3 regions of the Diaphorobacter sp. B2A2W2 genome follow, and region 1 is predicted to be linked to each of the others. Evidence: predicted binding sites of a transcription regulator. Region 1 holds the regulator's gene; each other region holds the start of a gene.
The links. The regulator FNR, encoded in region 1, switches genes on or off when oxygen is low (the NO sensors DNR and NnrR bind a similar motif). The targets are predictions, from matches to a motif close to TTGATNNNNATCAA.
Positions count from the first base shown of each region.

Region 2: the regulator FNR is predicted to act here: its motif matches at 4,316-4,329, upstream of AC1PPL_RS05355 (FeoA family protein).
Region 3: the regulator FNR is predicted to act here: its motif matches at 3,673-3,686, upstream of ubiU (ubiquinone anaerobic biosynthesis protein UbiU).

Region 1 is NZ_JBWZOR010000008.1:83,754-91,200, forward strand. Features, by position in the region: gene ccoP (cytochrome-c oxidase, cbb3-type subunit III) at 1-265, shown strand, start outside; gene ccoG (cytochrome c oxidase accessory protein CcoG) at 350-1,792, shown strand; gene AC1PPL_RS13805 (FixH family protein) at 1,854-2,132, shown strand; gene AC1PPL_RS13810 (hypothetical protein) at 2,209-2,496, shown strand; gene fnr (fumarate/nitrate reduction transcriptional regulator Fnr) at 2,538-3,281, opposite strand; gene hemN (oxygen-independent coproporphyrinogen III oxidase) at 3,453-4,835, shown strand; gene AC1PPL_RS13825 (sulfite exporter TauE/SafE family protein) at 4,839-5,558, shown strand; RNA gene ssrS (6S RNA) at 5,965-6,144, opposite strand; gene AC1PPL_RS13835 (cell division protein ZapA) at 6,199-6,543, opposite strand; gene AC1PPL_RS13840 (hypothetical protein) at 6,540-6,779, opposite strand; cobalamin riboswitch at 6,814-7,057, shown strand; gene AC1PPL_RS13845 (TonB-dependent receptor domain-containing protein) at 7,138-7,447, shown strand, end outside.
Region 2 is NZ_JBWZOR010000002.1:446,749-454,195, forward strand. Features, by position in the region: gene AC1PPL_RS05325 (penicillin acylase family protein) at 1-328, shown strand, start outside; gene kynA (tryptophan 2,3-dioxygenase) at 437-1,306, opposite strand; gene kynU (kynureninase) at 1,309-2,622, opposite strand; gene kynB (arylformamidase) at 2,695-3,366, opposite strand; gene AC1PPL_RS05345 (Lrp/AsnC family transcriptional regulator) at 3,461-3,928, shown strand; gene AC1PPL_RS05350 (YkgJ family cysteine cluster protein) at 3,947-4,273, opposite strand; gene AC1PPL_RS05355 (FeoA family protein) at 4,391-4,684, shown strand; gene feoB (ferrous iron transporter B) at 4,681-6,582, shown strand; gene AC1PPL_RS05365 (hypothetical protein) at 6,606-6,803, shown strand; gene AC1PPL_RS05370 (YkgJ family cysteine cluster protein) at 6,934-7,278, opposite strand; gene AC1PPL_RS05375 (hypothetical protein) at 7,422-7,447, opposite strand, start outside.
Region 3 is NZ_JBWZOR010000002.1:263,552-270,998, reverse strand. Features, by position in the region: gene grpE (nucleotide exchange factor GrpE) at 1-327, shown strand, start outside; gene dnaK (molecular chaperone DnaK) at 415-2,355, shown strand; gene dnaJ (molecular chaperone DnaJ) at 2,451-3,581, shown strand; gene ubiU (ubiquinone anaerobic biosynthesis protein UbiU) at 3,772-4,818, shown strand; gene AC1PPL_RS04450 (U32 family peptidase) at 4,927-5,829, shown strand; gene ubiT (ubiquinone anaerobic biosynthesis accessory factor UbiT) at 5,855-6,373, shown strand; gene AC1PPL_RS04440 (putative zinc-binding protein) at 6,370-6,768, shown strand; gene AC1PPL_RS04435 (UbiX family flavin prenyltransferase) at 6,765-7,352, shown strand; gene ubiD (4-hydroxy-3-polyprenylbenzoate decarboxylase) at 7,409-7,447, shown strand, end outside.

The sequences.
Region 1 (7,447 bases):
GAAGGCGTCTCTGGGCAAGTCGAAGTTCACTGCGTGCGCTGCATGCCACGGGATGGACGGCAAGGGCAATGTGGCCCTGGGTGCCCCTAATCTGACGGATGACATCTGGCTGCATGGCTGGGGCGAAGCTGCCATCACCGCTATGATCAACAATGGCAAGACCAACGAGATGCCTGCCCAAACGGGCAAGTTGACCGATGCACAGATCAAGGTGTTGACGGCATACGTATGGGGTTTGTCCAATAAGGCCGGCGCCCCGCGCTGATGCTCCCTGTGCGGCCGGCTCCCCGTCGAGGGGCGCCGGCCGTTTTGCGTTTTGGAAGTTGCACTTCCTTTTTGAGATTCCACCATGAAGCCAGCCGAAGGTCAGCCCCGTAAGGTGATTCCTATCACGCCAGTGGGGGCCGAAAGTTCGCAGACCGAGGTCATTTCGCTCTATGAGGCGCAAAAGAAAATCTATCCACGCTCGATAAGTGGAGTGTTCGCTCGTTGGCGTTGGGCGATGGTGTTTCTGACACAGCTGGTTTTCTATGGCCTGCCATGGCTGGAGTGGGGTCAGCGCCAGATGGTGCTCTTTGACCTCGGAGCACGCCGTTTCTATATTTTTGGTTTGGTGCTTTACCCGCAGGACTTCATTTATCTGACGGGTTTGCTGATTATTTCCGCGCTGTCGCTTTTTCTGTTTACTGCAGTGGCGGGACGCCTGTGGTGCGGCTTCTCCTGTCCCCAGACCGTATACACGGAAATGTTCATGTGGATCGAGCACAAAGTCGAAGGCGACCGCAGTGCCCGTATGCGCCTGGACAATGGTCCGTGGACATTTGAGAAGATCTGGAAAAAATCTGTCAAGCAAGCCATTTGGATTGCGGTCGCATTCTGGACCGGCTTCACCTTCGTGGGCTATTTCGTTCCGATTCGCGAGCTGGGGGGAGAGTTGCTGGCCCTGCAAGGAGGGTGGCAGATATTCTGGGTGATCTTCTATGGGTTGGCCACGTACGGCAACGCAGGGTTCCTGCGCGAGCAGGTGTGCAAATACATGTGCCCTTATGCGCGTTTCCAAAGCGCAATGTTCGACAGGGACACGCTGGTCGTCTCTTACGATCCCGAGCGCGGCGAGCCTCGCGGGCCCCGTAACAAGACGGTAGACCACAAAGCTGCGGGACTGGGTGACTGCATCGATTGCACGCTATGTGTCCAAGTCTGCCCAACGGGTATCGATATTCGCAACGGACTGCAATACGAATGCATTGGTTGCGGTCTCTGCGTGGACGCTTGCAATACCGTGATGGATAAGATGAAGTATCCGCGCGGGCTGATTCGCTTCTCAACGCAGAACGGCGTCAAGAACCACTGGACCCAGTCGCAAATGCTCAAACGCGTGCTGCGACCCCGTGTGTTGTTCTATTCAGCGGTGCTGGTGGTGTTGTGCATCGGCATGCTGGCCAGCTTGGTGGTACGCACCCCGTTGAAGGTGGACATCGTGCGCGATCGCGCTGCGCTCTCGCGCATCGTGTCGGGAGGCAAGCTGGAAAATATCTACCGGCTGCAGATCATGAACGCTACGGAGGGGGCGCAGCGCTACACCATCAGCGCCCACGGCATGGAAGGGTTGGAAGTGGCGTCCGAGACCGCAATTGACATTGGACCGGCGGAATCCCGATGGGTGGTTGTCCGTCTTCAAATTCCGTATGGCTCAGCATCTCCTGGATCGCATACGGTGTATTTCGATATTCAAGCGCAGGGTGATAAAGCCCAAGTGGCAGAGAAATCCGTATTCCTCGTACCCCGCTGAAGGCGGTCGTGGAATACAAATGAACAAGCTGTGCTCATAAATGAGCGAGGAGTTAATATAAATGTTGAGTAATTCCCCCATGAAACTGGACGACGACGGAAAGCCTTGGTGGACGTTTGGCCATGTCTGGCTTGTCATCGCGGGGCCGGTGATTGTCATCATTGCGGGCTTCGTGACCCTCTGGCTGGCCGTGAGCAAACCCGACCCCGTCATCGCGGAAGACTATTACCAACGGGGCTTGAACATCAACGAGACCCTGAAGGAGTCTGGGGGCGACATGACGCCTGCCATGAAGGGGCGCAACCATGCAGCTACTCCGCTGGAGGATCAACCGCGCTGACCGGCAGGGCGAGTCCTCTTTGCATGCCGGAGAACAGATGCTAGGCTGTCAACTACACTTGCTAGGAGATGGGCGAATGTGGATGCAACGATTGATGTGGATCGCGTGGCCGGCCTTTTTGATGGCGGGCGTCATGGAAATGGTAGTGTTCGCCTTCGTGGATCCAGAAGCGCTGCAGTGGTTTGATCAACCCCTGCATCTCTCGCGCGAAGGTGTGTATACCATCGCCTTCTTCACGTTCTGGTTCGTACTCATGGCTTCCAGCGCATTGACGACGCTGTTGTCACTCTCGCCCTTTGAGTTGAATCGCTGCCCCGTGCCCAAAGGGGCGCGGCCGGCTGATTGCGCCAAATACGTTTCCTGATCTTTCCGCCGATCAGTTATGAATGAACAAAAAACCGAGGCTTAATGGCAGGCTTGCTGGCTGTTGACAATGCGCTTCAGCGCATCGGTATCGACGATGCGCACATGGCGCTGTTTTACTTCCACAATACCTTCTTCCACGAACTTGGAAAACGTGCGGCTGACGGTTTCCAGTTTCAATCCCAGGTAGCTGCCGATCTCTTCGCGTGTCATGCGCAGCACCAATTCGGATTGTGAGAAACCCCGGGCATGCAAGCGTTGTACGAGATTCAACAGGAATGCGGCAAGGCGTTCCTCGGCACGCATACTCCCCAGCAACAGCATGACCCCATGCTCACGAACAATCTCGCGGCTCATGATCTTGTGCACATGGTGCTGTAGTGCCGTTACTTCGCGCGACAACTCTTCAATACGGTCGAAGGGCATGACGCATACTTCGGCGTCTTCAAGCGCCACCGCATCGCAAGTGTGGCGGTCGCTCACGATGCCATCCAGGCCGATGATCTCGCCCGCCATTTGAAAACCCGTCACTTGATCGCGACCGTCTTCGGTGGCGACACAGGTCTTGAAGAATCCGGTGCGGATGGCAAAAAGGGATGTGAAGGGTTCACCGTTCCGGAAAAGCGTGCCGCCACGCTTGATCTTGCGTCGTACAGCAACAATGTCATCGATGCGCTTGAGTTGCTGGTCGTCCAGACCCACGGGCATGCACAGCTCACGCAGATTGCAGTTTGAGCAGGCAACTTTGATGGTCTGGAGATTCGTATGCATGGGAACCCTGTTCATGGCTTGAGCTTACCTCTGAACGGCTGGGAGACATGGAATGCCGTAGGCCGTTGGACGACTTTGAGCCGAAGTCAAATTGTCGCCACAAGGACCTTATGGGCGCTTGATCAACGTCAAGGACTCATGGGGGACTCTACGGCACAGTGATATGAAAGTGCAAGGAATCCCGTCATGACCGTTGTTACAACAGAGCTCCTGCGTCGCTTTGACGTCCCAGGGCCGCGCTACACCTCTTATCCGACTGCTGATCGTTTTGTCGAGGCTTTTGGCGAGCGGGAATACATCCTTGCGCTGCAGCAGCGTCGCGTGGGTTCGGTAGCCAAGGCGATGCCTTTGTCGCTTTATGTCCACATCCCGTTTTGTGAATCGCTGTGCTATTACTGCGCGTGTAACAAGATCATTACCCGGCATCCAGAGCGGGCAGAGGTCTACTTGCGTTACCTCAGCCGTGAGATCGACCTGCATACGGCGCACTGCGGTGTGGGTCAGCATGTGAGCCAGCTGCATTTCGGCGGAGGCACGCCTACTTTTCTGACGGATGACGGTTTGCGCGAACTGATGGGCATGCTGAGGCGCAGTTTCGTCCTCGTTCCGGGGGGGGAGTACTCCATAGAAGTGGACCCCCGGACCGTGGATGAAGCGCGGCTGGGATTGTTGGCGGAGCTGGGTTTCAATCGCCTGAGCTTTGGCGTGCAGGATTTCGACCCTGAAGTACAAAAGGCCGTGCACCGCATTCAGCCTGCCGAAAAGGTGTTCGCGTTGGTCGATGCGGCTCGGAAGCTCGGGTTTGAATCGGTGAACGTGGATTTGATCTACGGGCTGCCGCGACAGACACCGGAGTCGTTTGATCGCACCTTGGAGCAGGTAGCCGAGCTGCGGCCAGACCGGATCGCGCTGTATGCGTACGCTCACTTGCCAGAACGCTTCAAGTCGCAGCGACGCATCATCACGGCCGAGTTGCCCATGGCTTCGGCCAAGGTGTCCATGCTGGCCCGGTCACTTGATGTGTTCCAGGAAGCCGGCTACGTCTACGTGGGCATGGACCATTTTGCGCTGCCTGACGATGCGCTGGCGGTGGCCAAGCGGCAAGGCAGGCTGCACCGCAATTTCCAAGGCTATAGCACGCAGCCCGATTGCGACCTGATTGGTCTGGGCGTTTCTGCCATCGGGCGCGTGGGCGCTACTTACAGCCAAAATGTGAAAACGCTGGACGAGTATTACGACTGCATTAACCAGGGGCATTTGCCTGTGGTGCGCGGGCTGGCGTTGACCAAGGACGACTTGGTGCGCCGCGCAGTCATCATGGCGTTGATGTGCCAAGGTGAATTGCTGTTTGAGCCGTTGGAACAGTCTTGGCTGATTGATTTCCGCAGTTATTTCGATGCGGAATTACAGCAACTGCAAGAAATGGCGGCTCAGGGCTTGGTGAAAATCAGTGATGAGGGCGTTGAAGTCACGCCCATGGGATGGTATTTCGTGCGCGGCGTGGCCATGGTGTTCGACAAGTATCTGCAGGCTGACCGTAACCGCGCTCGCTTTTCCCGGATTATTTGACCCATGCTGTGGGCGCTGGCCACGACGGCCTTCCTGATGGGGCTGATGGGAGGGGCTCACTGTTTGGCGATGTGTTCTGTTCCCTGCGCGGCGCTTACGGGGCTGGGTGGCACGCCGGACGCCACCCACACCATTCAATGGGCGTCCCGCCGCGGAATCCTCCAACGGGTAGCGCAGTTTCACGTGGGGCGCCTGATCGGTTACGGCGCCGCAGGGGCGGTGGTTGCGCTGGCCATGGAGCAACTCGCATGGCTGGGGCAAAGCACCTCGGCATTGCGCCCCCTTTGGACGCTGATGCATGTGCTCATCCTCGCGTGGGGCGGGATGATGATGGTGCAAGCGCAGCAGCCCTTGTGGGTTGAGCGGGCGGGGCGTGCTGCCTGGGCGAAGGTCAAGCCCTTGGTCTCTCGGCCTGGCGGGCTCCTGACCGCGGGTGTGGCCTGGGCGCTCCTGCCATGCGGCCTTCTGTATACCGCACTGTTGACTGCCGCTCTCAGCGGAAGCGTGCTCCGCGGAGCCTTGTGCATGGTCCTGTTTGGCGTAGGAAGCGGTGTATGGCTGGTGCTGGGGCCGTGGACTTTTGGCCGCATTCGCGCTTGGATCGGCGTGAAGGGTGGGGCGTGGGGGTCTCGGCTGGCAGGTGGCGTGCTTTTTTCCCTGGGTGCATGGGCGCTGTGGATGGAGGTTGTCCATGGGCAGCCGGCGCCGTGGTGCGTGCCCTGAAAACAGCGTTTTTTGGAACCACAGCGACTCCGCGAAGCATGCCGTGGCAAGCGAATGGCGCAAACCGAGGCGCTCAGGCGTGACGTATCGCTGTCAGATCTATACCAGCGGAAGTGACGAGTCTGTTCTCATCGACGTGGAGAAATCCAGCTACACATCGCTGCCTTACTGGATGCGCCATCGTGCGTATGAGGGCGCGCTGCGTGTCGGCGTGATTGCCGAAGGACTGGGAAACGCCCGAACCACGCCAGGATATTTGCCATCGGTGCGACGACTACCAAGGTCTGCTCTGTGCCTTGCAGATGGGTGGGTTGCGCGCGCTGGCCGCGGAGCGCCGGATTTTCTGAGCAGGTATTGAGGTCGCTGGCACTCACCCGGAGCGAGGGCGCAAGCGATTACCGGAGAAAAGGTGTCTGCGAATGCCACCGGACCGGCATCCTGAACCGGGGGTTCAGGTGGGCGAGGGCAGCCAGGCGTTGGGTTCATCTGACGCGAGATGATCACGCTCACCGGGCGATGTACCAAGCCCGTGCTCAATGAGCATTGGTTCAAGGAAATATAAAGCCCGGCAGCACCGCAGACATGTTCATTGTAGTGGGCCGCCCGTGTGCAGCCAGGGGCCAGGCTTTTACCGTAATGGTTATAGGAGGCGCCCATCCTCGCCCAGCGCCTCGTCCAGGCGCAGGAGCAACTGCTGCACGCGCTCATCGCTGTCGTGCACGTGCGGCGCGACCGGGGTGGGGACGATGCGCGCAGGGGCTGAGGCGGCTGCCAAATCGGCGGCTTCGCGGTCGGCGATCTCGAAAGCCAGGTTGAGGGCCGCCAGCACGGCGATGCGCTCACGCGCGCGTACTTTGCCCGCGTCACGGATGCGCGTCATGGCGGTATCCACGCGCTCGACCGCCTCCAGCAGGCGCGACTCCTGGCCGTCCGGGCAGGCCAGGAGATAGCTTTGCTGGAGGATCTGTACCTCGATCTGCTTCATGGCGCGTCTTTCGTCTCGGCAGTGCCGGGGAGTTCGGGCTCGGCAGGCAGGCGGTCCAGCAATGCGTTCACGCGCGCACGGGCAGCCTGCAGGCGGGATTGGAGGGAATCGCGCTCCTGGGTGAGCGCCGCGACCTGTTGCGCCAACAGGGCATTGGTGCGCTGCAACTCGGCATGGCGCAGCAGCAGCCGCTCAACGCGCTCGGCGATCTGGTCGATGGAAGAGGGGGAGGCCATACGCTGCCGATTGTAGGGATCGGCGTGCGAACCATCGTAAAATTGCGCAGTTGGTGCTCGCGGCGTGGTTCACATGCCGCAGTTCAACGGGAAGCAGGGAGGGACTCTCCGCCATGGAGTGTGTCCTGTGCCTGCGCTGCCCCCGCAACGGTCAGCGGATGAGCCGTACCTCGGCTCCCTCTTCATTGACAAGCCACTGAGCGCCTTGAACAAGCGTTTGGGAAGGCGATGCAGAGCGTTCCGCCAGCCCGGATACCGGCCAACGAGGTGGCTCCGCGTTTCCTTTTGTGAAACCTGGGCCGTTATGCCCAGGTGCCGACGGGGAGGTCGGCCGTGGCGATCTCTCTGTTTGCCCCACATGACAAACACCCGTCCGTTCAATGTGCGCTTGAGTGCGCTTTCCGTGCACGCGCGCGTCGCCGTGCTGCCGCTGGCGCTGGCCGCCGCTTTCCCCGCCGTGTCCCAGACCCTGCTGGCCCAGGCAGCCACAGAACCCCAACTGCGTGAAACCGTCATCACGGCAACCCGCGTGGCCCGGCCGCTGGCCGACATCGTGTCCGATGTGTCCGTCATCGACCGTGAAACCATCGAGGCCAGCGGCGCGGTAGGCGTCATTGACGTGATCTCGCGCCTGCCAGGCGTGCAGATCACGCGCAATGGCGGCCAGG
Region 2 (7,447 bases), on a different contig from region 1:
TGCCAAATTGCCGCTGTACGGCGGCTGTGGCGGCGTGGGCTACTTCACCATCACCTGTTCCGAGAACGACATCACGGCGGGCGGCTACAGCATGGACGGGCAGCCGCATGGCAACTCATACATGCAGGTGGTGAGCTTCCCCTCCAGCGGCGTGCAGGCCCACACCTTCCTGACGTTCTCGCTGTCCGACGATCCGGCGTCGCCGCATTTTGGCGACTACACCAAGGCCTACAGCGCCAAGCAGTGGGTGCGCATGCCATTCTCGGAGTCTGAGATCACGGGCCACCCGGACTACCGGACGACCACCGTCTCCGCCAGCGCCAAGTAACGGCGCGCAACGGCGCGCCGGTGCCATGCGCACCGGCCAGGACGACCCTCTGTGCAAAGGCCCCGCCATGCGGGGCCTTTGTTCATGGAGCGGCGGGGAGGCGGTAGTTCACAGCGCGGTGCGCAGCCGCCAGATCTCGGGGAACAGCACCACGTCCAGCATCTTGCGCAGGTAGCTCACGCCGCCGGTGCCGCCGGTGCCGCGCTTGAAGCCGATCACGCGTTCCACCGTGGTCACGTGGCGAAAGCGCCAGAGGCGGAAGGCATCTTCCAGGTCGGTCAGCTCCTCGCCCAGCTGGTACAGGTCCCAATACCTTTCTGGATCGCGGTACACGGTCAACCAGGCCTGCTCCACGGCTTCGCTGGCCTCGTAGGGCTGGCGCCAGTCGCGCTCGGTATGGCTGGCCGGCACGGGCAGGCCGCGGCGCGCCAGCAGGCGCAGTGCTTCGTCGTAGAGCGAGGGCGCCTCGTAGGCCGCCTGTACCTGGGCCAGGCGCTCGGGGTGGTGGGCATGGGGCTGCAGCATGGCGCGGTTCTTGTTGCCCATGGCGAACTCGATGCACCGGTACTGGTAGCTCTGGAAACCGCTGGACTGGCCCAGGTACGGGCGCATGGCGGTGTACTCGGGCGGCGTCATGGTGGCCAGCACGTCCCAGGCGTGCACCAGCTGCTCGAGGATCTTGGACACGCGTGCCAGCATCTTGAAAGCGGGCGGCAACTCGTCACGCGCGATATGGGCGATGGCCGCGTGCAGCTCATGCAGCATGAGCTTCATCCACAGCTCGCTGGTCTGGTGCTGCACGATGAACAGCATCTCGTCGTGCGCGGGCGACAGGGGCCTTTGCGCGCCCAGCACGCTGTCCAGCTGCAGGTAGTCGCCATAGCTCATGCTGTGGCTGAAGTCGAGCTGTGCGCCCTCCTGGCGAACGATGGCTTCGGTGGCGCCGGAGGATGCGCTGGGGTGGTGGGGGCAGGTCATGGTCAGGTCACGGCGTTGAGGTGGTTGAACTCGGGCTTGCGCCATTCGCCGGATTCCAGCACCTGGCGCAGGTGCTGCACGGCATTCCACACGTCTTCAAATCCGACATACAGCGGCGTGAAGCCAAAGCGCAGGATGTCCAGGTGCTTGCCGCCGTCGCCCTTGCGGAAGTCGCCGACCACGCCGCGCGCGATCAGGGCCTGCACGATGGCGTAGGCCCCGCTGCCGACGCCCTGAACGCCCAGGCCGTCGCCGCGTGTCAGGCACACCTGCGAACCGCGCGCCGCATGATCGCGCGGCGTGGCCAGTTCCAGGCCGTGGCCGGCGCAGTGCTCCTCGACCAGCGCGATGAACAGATCGGTCAGTGCGAGCGACTTGGCGCGCAGCGCCGCCATGCCGCCCAGAGGCTCGGCGGCGGTAAAGATGTCCAGCCCGCACTGCAGGGCCGACAGGCTCACGATGGGCTGCGTGCCGCAGAGGTAGCGTGCGATACCCGGTGCGGGCTGGTAGTCGGGCGTGAAGGCGAAGGGCGCGGCATGGCCGAACCAGCCCGACAGCGGCTGCGCAAATGTCGCATCCGGGCGGTCCGCCAGGCGCGGGTGCACCCACACGAAGGCGGGCGCGCCAGGGCCGCCATTCAGGTACTTGTAGCTGCAGCCCACCGCATAGTCGGCATTCGCGGCCAGCAGGTGCACGGGCACGGCGCCCGCGCTGTGGCACAGGTCCCAGACGCACAGAATGCCGTGGGCGTGCGCCTGCGCGGTCACGGCGGCCATGTCGTGCATGGCGCCGGTGCGGTAGTTCACGTGGGTGAGCAGCAGGACGGCGACCTGGGGCGTCAGCCGCGTGGCGATTTCCTCGGGCTCCACTAGCACCAACTCCAGTCCGTACTCCTGGCACACGGACTGGGCGATGTACAGGTCGGTGGGGAAATTGCTGCGCTCGCTGACGAGCTGGGTGCGACCGGGATGGTCCGCGCGGGCCACGCGCGCGGCAGCCGACAGCACCTTGTACAGGTTGACCGAGGTGGTGTCGGTGAACACCACCTGGTCCGGCCCCGCGCCGATCCAGGGAGCGAACTGGTTGCCCAGGCGCTGCGGCAGGCTGACCCAACCAGCCTTGTTCCACGAGGTGATGAGGTCCTGTCCCCATTCCTGCTGCACTACTTGGGCCACGCGCGCCGGCGTGGCGCGGGGCAGAGCGCCCAGGGAATTGCCGTCCAGGTAGATCACGCCCTCGGGCAGGCTGAAATGGTCGCGCAGGCTGCGCAGCGGGTCCTGCGCATCGCGTGTGCGGCACTCTTGCAAGGTAGTCATGTGGTTTTTGCTATTAATAAGTAGCTTTTGGCGCTTGCTGCATGAGCGTTAGAGGCCAAAACGGCCTAATGGTCATGCGCGCGGCGGCAGCGCACGCAGCACGGCGCGCACGGGCGATGCGTCGGCCGTGGTGAGCTTGAGCGGCAGCGCGATGAGTTCGTAGTCGCCCTCGGGCACATCATCCAGCACCAGGTTCTCCAGCACGCGCAGGCCACGCCGGCGGATCACCTGGTGGCTGGGCAGCGGCTTGCTGTCGGCGGGGTCGATGCTGGCGGTGTCGATGCCCACGAGCACTACGCCGGCGTCGGCCAGGCGCTCGATGGTGTCGGGCGCGTAGGCCGTGAGGCCCGCGTCCCAGCGGTCCAAGGGCATGCGGGCGTAGGTGCGCACCAGCACCCGCGGCGGCAAAGTGCCCGTCATCGCATGGGCAATGTGGTGCCATTCGATGAGCGGCCCGCAGTCCAGCGCATGCACCACGCGGCAGGGGCCGATGAAGGCTTCCAGCGGCAGGGCGCCGATGGCTGCGCCGTCCGCTGCGTAGTGCAGGGGCGCGTCCGCGTGCGTGCCCACGTGAGGCGAGAGCGTGAGTGCGCTCACGTTCACCGGGCAGCCAGGGCCCAGTGTGGCGCTCCACTGCTGCTGGTAGGGTGTATCGCCCGGGAACACGGGGCTACCCGCATGCACGGGGGCAGAGATGTCCCAGAGCGCAGGCGATGGCGTGGAGGTGGCGGTCATGGCGCGCATGCTATGCGCGGCGGAGGGGCGGGTAAATGGTTTATCCCTGATGGGTGATTCATTTAGATAATCCATTCTCACAGAGACATTTTTGGGTTAAATCATGCAAGCCGAGATCGACCGTACCGACCGCCAGCTGCTGCGCGCGCTGCAGGACAACGCCCGCCTGACCTCCGGCGAACTGGCCGAAATGGCGCACCTGTCGCAGTCGCCCTGCTGGCGGCGCGTGAAGCGGCTGGAGGACGCCGGTGTAGTGCGCGGCTACCACGCGCAGCTGGACCGGCGTGCGGTGGGGCTGGGTGTGATGGCTTTCGTGATGGTGGGCATCGACCACCAGACGGAGGCGCTGTCCGTGGCGTTCGAGGAGGCGGTGTGCGCCATTCCCGAGGTGGTGCTGTTCCACGGCATCTCGGGCCCCGCGGACTTCCTGCTGGTGGTCGTAACGACCGACCTGGACGCGTATTCCGAGCTGCTGCAGCGGCGCCTGCACCGCCTGCCGGGCGTGCGCCAGGTGCAGACCTATTTTTCGCTGCAGGAATTCAAGGGGCGTATCGGCGGGTTGCCCGTGTGAAAGCGGGTCCTGCGGCGTTCAGAGCACCAGCCCGTTCAGTGCCGGCAGATGGTGGCGCTGGCGCGCGCGGTTGCAGGCAGCGCTGCCGGCTTCGAATTCGCGGCAGGGCGAGGGGCGCCACTCGTAGATGCCGCAGGCCGCGCGCTGGCCCACCTGGCCCGTGAGAGCCGAGCAGCGCGGCTGCGCATGGTCCGTGCCGCGCATGCGCGCGGTGTGGTCCGTGACCGGCACCACCAGCCCATCGGGAACGCAGCCGCCCAATTCCTCCGTCTCGTGCACCGAGAAGTCCACGCGAAAGCTGGCGCAGCAGGCGCCACAGGTCAGGCAGGGGTGAAGAGTGGTCATGGCGTACGTCGCAGGGGGTGTCATTGTGACGCGCCACAGGTCCTGATGTGCATCAATCCAGCAGCGTGCAGTTCCATTAGAATGAGAATTACTTTTATTCATTGACTGCAATACAACATGCTTCACACGGGGAATGACGCCGCGCAGCCGCGGGGGCTGGACACCTTGCCGCATGGCGTGCCGGCCACGGTTGCCGGGCTGCTGCCAGCGCAGGATGGCCGGTCGCAGGCCATGGTGCTGCGCCTGATGGAGATCGGTTTCCTGCCGGGCGAGCCCGTGCGCGTGATTGCCCGGGGCTTTCCCGCGGCCGACCCCCTGGCCGTTCGCGTGGGCCAGGCCACTTTTGCCCTGCGCCGCCATGAGGCGGCCCTGGTGCAGGTGCGCGTGGATGCGCTGGAGGCCGCGGCATGAGCACGGCGGCATCTCCCCTGCACATCGCGCTGCTGGGCAACCCCAACTGCGGCAAGACGGCGCTGTTCAATGTGCTGACCGGCGCACGCCAGAAGGTGGCCAACTACGCGGGCGTCACCGTGGAGCGCAAGGAAGGCCTGTTCACCACCGCCAGCGGCCGGCGCGTGCGCGTGTTGGACCTGCCCGGCGCCTACAGCCTGCACGCGCAGAGCCTGGACGAGGCCGTCACCCGCGATGTGGTCACCGGCCGCCGCCCAGGAGAGGCCATGCCCGAGCTGCTGGTCTGCGTGACCGATGCCACGCACCTGCGCCTGAACCTGCGCCTGGTGTTGGAGGCGCGCGACCTGGGCCTGCCCATGGTGCTGGTGCTGAACATGAGTGATATGGCGCAGCAGCAGGGCATCCAGATCGACCGCGAAGTCCTGGCGCGCGAACTGGGCCTGCCCGTGGTGACCACCGTGGGCGTGCGCGCCGACGGGGCGCGCGAGCTGCTGCAGTGGCTGGACACGGCCACCCCGCAGGCCGCCCGCGGCGCCGCCGTGGGCACGCAGGCGCCACCGCCCGTCAATGCGCTGGAGGAAGACCGCCCGCAGCGCGTGCAGCAATTGCACCAGGAAGTGCGCCGCATCATGGGGCTGGCCGTGCGCGAGCCCGCGCTGCGCCTGCAGCGCGACGACCGCATCGACGCCGTGGTGCTGCACCCGCTGTGGGGCATGCTGCTGCTGGCGGTGACGCTGTTCCTGATGTTCCAGGCCGTGTTCAGTTGGGCAGAGGTGCCCATGGGCTGGATCGAAGGCGCCACGGCCGCCGTGGCCGAATGGCTGAACGCCCACATGGCCGAGGGGCCGCTGCGCAGCCTGCTGGCCGACGGCGTGATCGCCGGCGCAGGCGGGGTGCTGGTGTTCCTGCCGCAGATCCTGATCCTGTTCTTCTTCATCCTGGCGCTGGAGGAATCCGGCTACCTGCCGCGCGCGGCCTTCCTGCTGGACCGCGTGATGGGCACCGTCGGCCTGTCGGGACGCTCGTTCATTCCGCTGCTGTCCAGCTTCGCCTGCGCGGTGCCGGGCATCATGGCCACGCGCTCCATTCCGGACTGGCGCGACCGGCTCGTCACCATCCTCATCGCGCCGCTGATGACCTGTTCGGCCCGCCTGCCGGTGTACGCGCTGCTCATCGCGGCCTTCATCCCCGATCGCACGGTGGCGGGGCTGTTCAACCTGCAGGGGCTGGTGTTGTTCGCGCTGTACCTGGGCGGCATCGTGAGCGCCATGGCCGTGGCGGCCGTTGCGCGGCTGGCGCGGCGCGGCGACGGCGCCACGCCGCTGCTGATGGAGCTGCCCGCCTACCGCTGGCCCAGCGTGCGCAACCTGGCGCTGGGGCTGTGGGAGCGCGCGGGCATCTTCCTGCGCCGCGTGGGCGGCATCATCCTGCTGGTCACCATCCTGCTGTGGTTCCTGTCGTCGTACCCCGCGCCGCCGGCGGACGCCACGGGGCCGGCCATCGAATACAGCTTCGCCGGGCGCATCGGCGCCGCGCTGGAGGTGATCTTTGCGCCCATCGGCTTCAATTGGCAGATCAGCATCGCCCTGGTGCCCGGCATGGCCGCGCGCGAGGTGGCGGTGAGCGCCCTGGGCACGGTGTACGCGATTGCCGCTTCGGCCGACGACACGGCCGCGCAGCTCGCGCCCATGCTGGCGGCGCAATGGTCGCTGGCCACGGCGCTGTCGCTGCTGGTGTGGTTCATCTTCGCGCCGCAGTGCGTCTCCACCATCGCCGCCGTGCGCCGCGAGACCAACGGCTGGCGCTGGCCGCTCGTCATGACGGGCTATCTCTTCGCACTGGCCTATGCGGCCAGCTTCATCACCTACCGCGTGGCCCTGGCGCTGGGCGGTGGTTGAAACCGTCACCAAGGAGCAGAACCATGTGGCAAGACATTCTCACCGCCGTGATCGTGGCCGTGGCCGCCCTGGCGCTGCTGTGGCGCTGGCTGCCGCAGCGCTGGCGCGCCCGCGCCGCGCGCGTGCACCCGGCACTGGCGCCCATGGCCAAGACCGGCAGCAGTTGCGGGGGCTGCAATGCCTGCGCAGGAGACCGCTGCGCGCCGGCACGCAAGCCCTGAAGCCGGGATAGCCCGGTCGCGGGCCTAAAAGCATAGCTGCCGGCGCCTGCCAGGCAAAGGTTTCAGTATCAAAACTATCTGAAATCATTGCCTGGCAAGCGCCAGCAGCTCTTCTTTTTGAAGAACCAATTCAAGCGGCCTGCGGCCACTCCTGCGTGTCGCCCAACGGCGGCAGGCCCAGCTTGGCGCGCGTGTCGTGGCAACCGTAGGAGGCGAACGGAAAGTCGCGGCACGGCTGGGGACGTTGGTCGTAGATGCCGCAGCCGATGCAGCCGTTGCCCAGGTCGGCCAGTGCCACGCAGCGCACGGGGTGGCGCTCGGTGCCGTTCATGCGGTAGCGGTTGCCTCCGGCCTCATGGGCCAGGGCGTCGGGCACGCGCCCGCCCATGGACTGCAGTTCATAGACGGAGAACTCCACGCGGTAGTTCTGGCAGCATGCACCGCAGTGCAGGCAGGGGTGGACGGGGACGGACATGCAGGTTCCTCGGGTTCTGGTGCATCGGCAACGGGCCCCATCCCAGGTGCGACGCGCAGCCGGCACCGGGGATCGCGGGCGATCAAGGGGAGCGATGGGAGGGCGGGCATGCGCTGGGGCGCCTGCCGCGCAGAACCGGGCCGCTAGGTGTGGCCCTGGAGGAACTTCA
Region 3 (7,447 bases), on a different contig from region 1:
TTCGGCATCGAGAGCTTCGCCGAAAGCCTGCTGCCTGTCTGCGACAGCCTGGACGCCGCCCTGGCCATCGAGAACGCCACGGCCGAGCAACTGCGCGAGGGGTCGGACGCCACCCTGCGCCAGCTGATGTCGGCGCTGGAGCGCAACAAGGTGGTCATCGTGAACCCCGAGGCCGGCACCAAGTTCGACCCGCACCAGCACCAGGCCATCAGCATGGTGCCCGCCGACCAGGAAGCCAACACCGTCGTGAGCGTGCTGCAAAAGGGCTATCTGATCTTTGACCGCGTCCTGCGCCCAGCGCTGGTCACGGTGGCCGCGCCCAAGTAAATAAATCTCAGCAGCGCCGCTTGAAGACGGGCAAGTTATCCACAAGTTACTGGCTATCCAGCCATTTCAGACATCACGGAGAAAAACATGGGAAAAATCATCGGTATTGACCTGGGCACCACCAACAGCTGCGTGGCCATCATGGAAGGCAACAACACGCGCGTGATCGAGAACAGCGAAGGCGCGCGCACCACGCCGTCCATCATCGCGTACCAGGAAGACGGTGAGATTCTGGTGGGCGCCTCTGCCAAGCGCCAGGCCGTGACCAACCCCAAGAACACCATCTACGCCGCCAAGCGCCTGATCGGCCGCAAGTTCGACGAGAAGGAAGTGCAGAAGGACATCGACCTGATGCCCTTCACCATCAGCCGTGCCGATAACGGCGACGCCTGGGTGGAAGTGCGCGGCCAGAAGCTGGCCCCCCCGCAGATCTCCGCGGAAGTGCTGCGCAAGATGAAGAAGACCGCCGAGGACTTCCTGGGCGAGCCCGTGACCGAGGCCGTGATCACCGTGCCCGCGTACTTCAACGACGCCCAGCGTCAGGCCACCAAGGACGCCGGCCGTATCGCGGGCCTGGATGTGAAGCGCATCATCAATGAGCCTACCGCCGCCGCGCTGGCTTTCGGCCTGGACAAGCAGGACAAGGGCGACCGCAAGATCGCCGTATATGACCTGGGTGGCGGCACGTTCGACGTGTCCATCATCGAGATCGCCGACGTCGATGGCGAGAAGCAGTTCGAAGTGCTGTCCACCAATGGCGACACCTTCCTGGGCGGCGAAGACTTCGACCAGCGCATCATCGACTACATCATCGGCGAGTTCAAGAAAGAGCAAGGCGTGGACCTGTCCAAGGACGTGCTGGCCCTGCAGCGCCTGAAGGAAGCCGCCGAAAAGGCCAAGATCGAGCTGTCCAACAGCGCGCAAACCGACATCAACCTGCCCTACATCACCGCCGATGCGTCGGGCCCGAAGCACCTGAACATCAAGCTCACCCGCGCCAAGCTGGAAAGCCTGGTGGACGAGCTGATCGAGCGCACCATCGCCCCCTGCCGCACGGCCATCAAGGACGCCGGCATCTCCGTGTCCGACATCGACGACGTGATCCTGGTCGGTGGCATGAGCCGCATGCCCAAGGTGCAGGAAAAGGTCAAGGAGTTCTTTGGCAAAGATCCGCGCAAGGACGTGAATCCTGACGAGGCCGTGGCCGTGGGCGCAGCCATCCAGGGTCAGGTGTTGTCGGGCGACCGCAAGGACGTGCTGCTGCTGGACGTGACGCCGCTGTCGCTGGGCATCGAGACCCTGGGCGGCGTGATGACCAAGATGATCACGAAGAACACCACGATCCCGACGAAGTTCGCGCAGACCTTCTCGACGGCCGAGGACAACCAGCCCGCCGTGACGATCAAGGTGTTCCAGGGCGAGCGCGAGATTGCCAGCGCCAACAAGCTGCTGGGCGAGTTCAACCTGGAAGGCATTCCCCCGGCGTCGCGCGGCACGCCCCAGATCGAAGTGACCTTTGACATCGACGCCAACGGCATCCTGCACGTGGGCGCCAAGGACAAGGGCACGGGCAAGGAGAACAAGATCACCATCAAGGCCAACTCCGGCCTGTCCGAGGACGAGATCCAGAAGATGGTGAAGGACGCCGAGCTCAACGCCGCCGACGACAAGAAGAAGCTGGAGCTGGTGCAGGCCCGCAACCAGGGTGAGGCCGCCGTGCACACCGTGAACAAGAGCCTGTCCGAGCACGGCGACAAGCTGGACGCCGGTGAGAAGGAAAAGATCGAGGCCGCCGTGAAGGACCTGGAAGCTGCCCTTAAGACCGAGGACAAGGCCGCCATCGACGAGAAGACCACCGCACTGATGGCTGCCAGCCAGAAGCTCGGCGAGAAGATGTACGGCGATGCGCAGGCCGCTCAAGGGGCCGAGGCTGCCGCTGCGCAAGCTGCCGCCGGTGGCTCCGCCGGCGCCGCCGCGCAGGACGACAACGTGGTGGATGCCGAGGTCAAGGAAGTCAAGAAGGGCTGATCGCGCCAGCGCATCCCGTGCCTAGCCGCCGCGTCGGGCCCCGCCAGCCGGGGTTCGCGCGGCGTTCGTGCTCCCAACCGGCCTGAAGATTGCCCATGTCCAAGAGAGATTTTTACGAGGTCCTTGGCGTTCCCAAGAACGCCTCGGACGACGAGCTCAAGAAAGCCTATCGCAAGCTCGCCATGAAGTACCACCCTGACCGCAACCAGGGTGACGCTGCCAAGCCCGCCGAGGAGAAGTTCAAGGAGGCCAAGGAGGCCTACGAGATCCTGTCCGACGCACAGAAACGCGCCGCCTACGACCAGTACGGCCACGCGGGCGTAGACCCCAACATGCGTGGCGGCATGGGTGGCGCCGAGGGCTTTGGTGGCTTTGCCGAAGCCTTCGGAGACATCTTCGGCGACATGTTCGGCGGCGCGCGCGGGCGCGGTGGCCGGCAGGTGTACCGCGGCAACGACCTGTCCTACGCCATGGACGTCACGCTCGAAGAGGCTGCCAAGGGCAAGGAAGCGCAGATCCGCATTCCCAGTTGGGAAAGCTGCGAGACCTGCCACGGCAGCGGCGCCAAACCCGGCACCAGCGCCAAGACCTGCGGCACCTGCCAGGGCTCTGGCACGGTGCAGATGCGCCAGGGTTTCTTCAGCGTGCAGCAGACCTGCCCCCACTGCCGCGGCACGGGCAAGATCATTCCCGAGCCCTGCACGGCCTGCCACGGCCAGGGCCGGGTCAAGAAACAAAAGACGCTGGAGGTGAAGATCCCCGCCGGCATCGACGACGGCATGCGCATCCGCTCCACCGGCAACGGGGAACCGGGCACCAATGGCGGACCGCCGGGCGACCTGTACATCGAGATCCGCATCAGGAAGCACGACATCTTCGAGCGCGACGGCGACGATCTGCACTGCCAGGTTCCGGTGAGCTTCATCACCGCGGCGCTGGGTGGAGAGATCGAGGTGCCCACGCTGCAGGGCAAGGCGGCCATCGATATCCCCGAAGGCACACAGGCCGGCAAACAGTTTCGCCTGCGGGGCAAGGGCATCAAGGGGGTGCGCGCCAGCTACCCCGGCGATCTGTACTGCCACATCATCGTGGAAACCCCGGTCAAGCTCACCGAGCACCAGCGCAAGCTGCTCAAGGAACTGGACGAGTCGCTCAAGAAGGGCGGCGCCAAGCATTCGCCGTCCACCGAGAGCTGGACCGACCGGCTCAAGAGCTTCTTCAGCTGACCCCCTGGACAAGGCCCGCGGACAGCGGGCCTTTTTTTGCCTGGGCTTTGGTCAATCCCGATCTGTTTATTCAGGAACGACCGGCCCATCGTTGACAAAAATCAGGTTATGGGTATTCACCGCGACCTAAGGTACGCAGCCTGCGCAGGATCAGACGATCCGCGCACAAGCCAGCCGAAAGAGCGCCCCCGTGACCGACCCAGCCCGCCAACCGACTTCCCCCGACATCCCTTCCGCACCCGAACTGGTCTGCCCCGCCGGCAGCCTGCCTGCACTCAAGGCGGCCGTTGACGGCGGAGCCGACTGCGTCTACCTCGGACTGCGCGACGCGACGAATGCACGCAATTTCGCGGGTCTGAACTTTGACGAGGCGGCCATCCAGAACGGCATTGCCTACGCCCATGCGCGCGGGCGCAAGGTGCTGCTGGCACTCAACACCTACCCGCAGGCCGCCAACCCCGCCCCCTGGCGCGCCGCCCTGGACCGCGCGGCCGCCTGGGGGATCGACGCCGTGATCATGGCCGATCCCGGCCTTATGCAATACGCCATGCGCCACCATCCGCAGCTGCGGCTGCACCTGTCGGTGCAGGGCTCGGCCACCAACCACGACGCCATCAACTTCTACCACCAGCAGTTCGGCATCCAGCGCGCCGTGCTGCCGCGCGTGCTCTCGCTGGAGCAGGTGCGCCAGGTGATCGACCGCACGCCGGTGGAGATCGAGGTGTTCGCCTTCGGCAGCCTGTGCGTGATGGTCGAAGGGCGCTGCGCGCTGTCGTCTTATGCCACGGGTGAGTCGCCCAACACGCACGGCGTGTGCTCACCCGCGAAGTTCGTGCGCTGGCAGGAGACGCCCAAGGGCCTGGAGTCGCGCCTGAATGGCGTGCTCATCGATCGCTACGGCAACGGCGAGAACGCCGGCTACCCCACGCTCTGCAAGGGCCGCTTCGACGTGGGCGACGAGAGCAACTACTACGCGCTGGAGGAACCCACCAGCCTCAATACGCTGGAACTGCTGCCCAAGCTTGTGAAGATGGGCGTGCGTGCCTTCAAGATCGAGGGCCGCCAGCGCAGCCCCGCGTACGTGGCCCAGGTGACTAAGGTCTGGCGCGAGGCCATCGACCACTGCATGGCGCAAGGCCACCTGTACAGCCCCAAGACCGCCTGGATGGCCAGCCTGGACCAGGTGGCCGAGGGCCAGCAGCACACGCTGGGCGCCTACCACCGCCCCTGGAAATGAAGTGCGAAGAACACCCCCTGTGCCGTTGCCCGGCAGCCTGGGCCTGGGTCACGCCGATTTATGCGGCGGGGACTGCGCTTGGCCCCCTGAAGAACTGAGAGCATCAAGATGAAACTAGCCCTGGGCCCGCTGCAGTACTACTGGCCGCGCGATACCGTTTTTGATTTTTACCAGGCCATGGCCGAGACGCCGGTGGACGTCGTCTACCTTGGCGAAGCCGTGTGCTCGCGCCGCCGCGAGCTGCGCCAGAGCGACTGGATCGACATCGCACGCATGCTGCGCGACGCCGGCAAGCAGCCGGTGCTCTCCACCATGGTGCTGCTGGAGTCCACCTCCGACGTATCCGCCATGCACAAGATCGCCCAGGACGAGGAATTCCTCATCGAGGCGAACGACATGGGCGCCGTGCACCAGCTCGCAGGCAAGCGCGCCTTCGTCGCCGGCCCCCAGCTCAACCTGTTCAATGCCGATTCGCTGAACTGGATGGTCGGCCTGGGCGCCAGCCGCTGGGTCATGCCATTGGAGATGCGCGAGGCCGACCTGGCCGTGCTGCAGCAACACAAACCCGCGGGGCTGGAGACCGAAGTCTTCGCCTACGGCCGCATGCCCTTGGCGTTCTCGGCGCGCTGCTTCACGGCACGCCACTACAACCTGCCCAAGGACGACTGCGGTTTTCGCTGCATCGAGCACCCGGACGGCCAGCTGCTGGCCACCCGCGAAGGCGAGGGCTTCCTGGTGCTCAACGGCATCCAGACCCAGTCGGCGCGCGTGCACAACCTCATCCAGGACGTACCTGCGCTGCGCGCGCTGGGCGTGGAACTGCTGCGCCTGTCCCCCCAATCGCAGCACATGGCAGAGGTCATCGCCGCCTTCGACGCGGCCCGCAAGGCGCCCCAACCCGATGCAGGTGCCCTTGACCGCATGCGCCCCCTGATGCCCGAGGCCCCCTGCAACGGTTACTGGCACGGCAAGCCCGGACTGGATCTGGTGCAGCCCGCCGTGACATCCTGAGCCACCGCACTTACTCCTTCAAGCCATGACCGCTACCCCACCCGCACCGTTCACCCTGCCGCGCCCCGTGGGCGCCGTGCTCTCGCGTCTGCCCGCCTATCCGGGCTCGGTCCTGCTGGTTACGGCCATCAACCTGGCCCTGTCGCGCCACCTGCCGCAGGACGTGAAGGACCTGCTCAAGGACAAGCGCCTGTCCATCCGCGTGCGCGACGCGCGCGTGGCCTTCGACTTCACCTGGAACGGCCAGCGCTTTGCGCCCAGCGCGCCGCAGGCCAACCCGGACCTCGCGATCAGCGCCAATGCGCAGGACTTCGTGCTGCTGGCGCAACGCCGCCAGGACCCGGACACACTGTTCTTCAACCGCCGCCTGGTGATGGAGGGCGACACCGAGCTGGGCCTGGTGGTCAAGAACGCACTGGACGCCATCGACCTGCCCGTGCTCGACCCGCGCCACTGGGCGCCGCGCGCCGTGCTCTCGCGCTGGGCCCCGCAGCTTGCGCGACAATTGCCGCCTCTTCCGCCCTTCTTTGGAGGTCGTTCGTGACGGAACCTGCCCCTTGCGATGTCCACCCGCTGGTCTATTCCTGCTCCGGCTGCTCCAGCGCCGCGCAGCTGGCCAACCATGTCGCCGTGCGGCTGGACCGTGAGGGCGTGGCGGAAATGTCGTGCATCGCTGGCGTGGGGGGCGACGTGCCCAAGCTGGTCAAGCTGGCGCGCTCGGGCCGTCCCATCATCGCGCTCGACGGCTGCCCCCTGGTGTGCGTGAAAAGCAGCCTGGCGCGCCACGGCATTACGCCGGCACGCCACTTCCAGTTGCATGAATACGGCGTGAAGAAGCGCAACCACCAGGACTTCGACCCGGCCGAGGCCGCCCAGGTGCTGGCGCGCATCCAGGCCGACCTGCACGACCATCCCTTGCGCTCCAAGGCCGCCGCATGAGCCAGCCGCCCCACCGCGTAATCGTGGGCATCTCGGGCGCCAGCGGCGCCGTGTATGGCGCACGCCTGCTGCAGGCGCTGCAGGACATGCCCAACGTGGAATCGCACCTGGTCGTCTCCGACGCCGGCTGGCGCAACCTGCGCCACGAGCTGGACATGGACCGAGCCAGCGTCGAGGCGCTGGCGGACGTGGTGCACGACCTCGCCAACGTGGGCGCCAGCATTGCCAGCGGCTCGTTCGCCGCGCACGGCATGGTGGTGGCGCCCTGCTCCATGCGCACGCTGGCGGCCGTGGCCCACGGCCTGGCGGACAACCTGCTCACGCGCGCGGCCGACGTGGTGCTCAAGGAGCGGCGTCGCCTGGTGCTGATGGTGCGCGAATCCCCTCTGCACCTGGTGCATCTGCGCAACATGGCGACGGTGACCGAGATGGGCGGCATCGTGTGCCCGCCCATGCCCGCGTTCTACCAGCGCCCCACCAGCGTGGGCGAGATCGTGGACCACAGCGTGGCCCGCGTGCTGGACCTGCTGGGGCTGGAGCACGCCCTGGCGCCGCAATGGCAGGGCCTGCCGTTGGACTCCTGAAACAATAGCTGCTAGCGCTTGCTGGATAAGCGCTGGAGCCTGATTTCATTCAAAGCATGCATTACCGCGACCTGCGCGACTTCATGGCCCAGCTG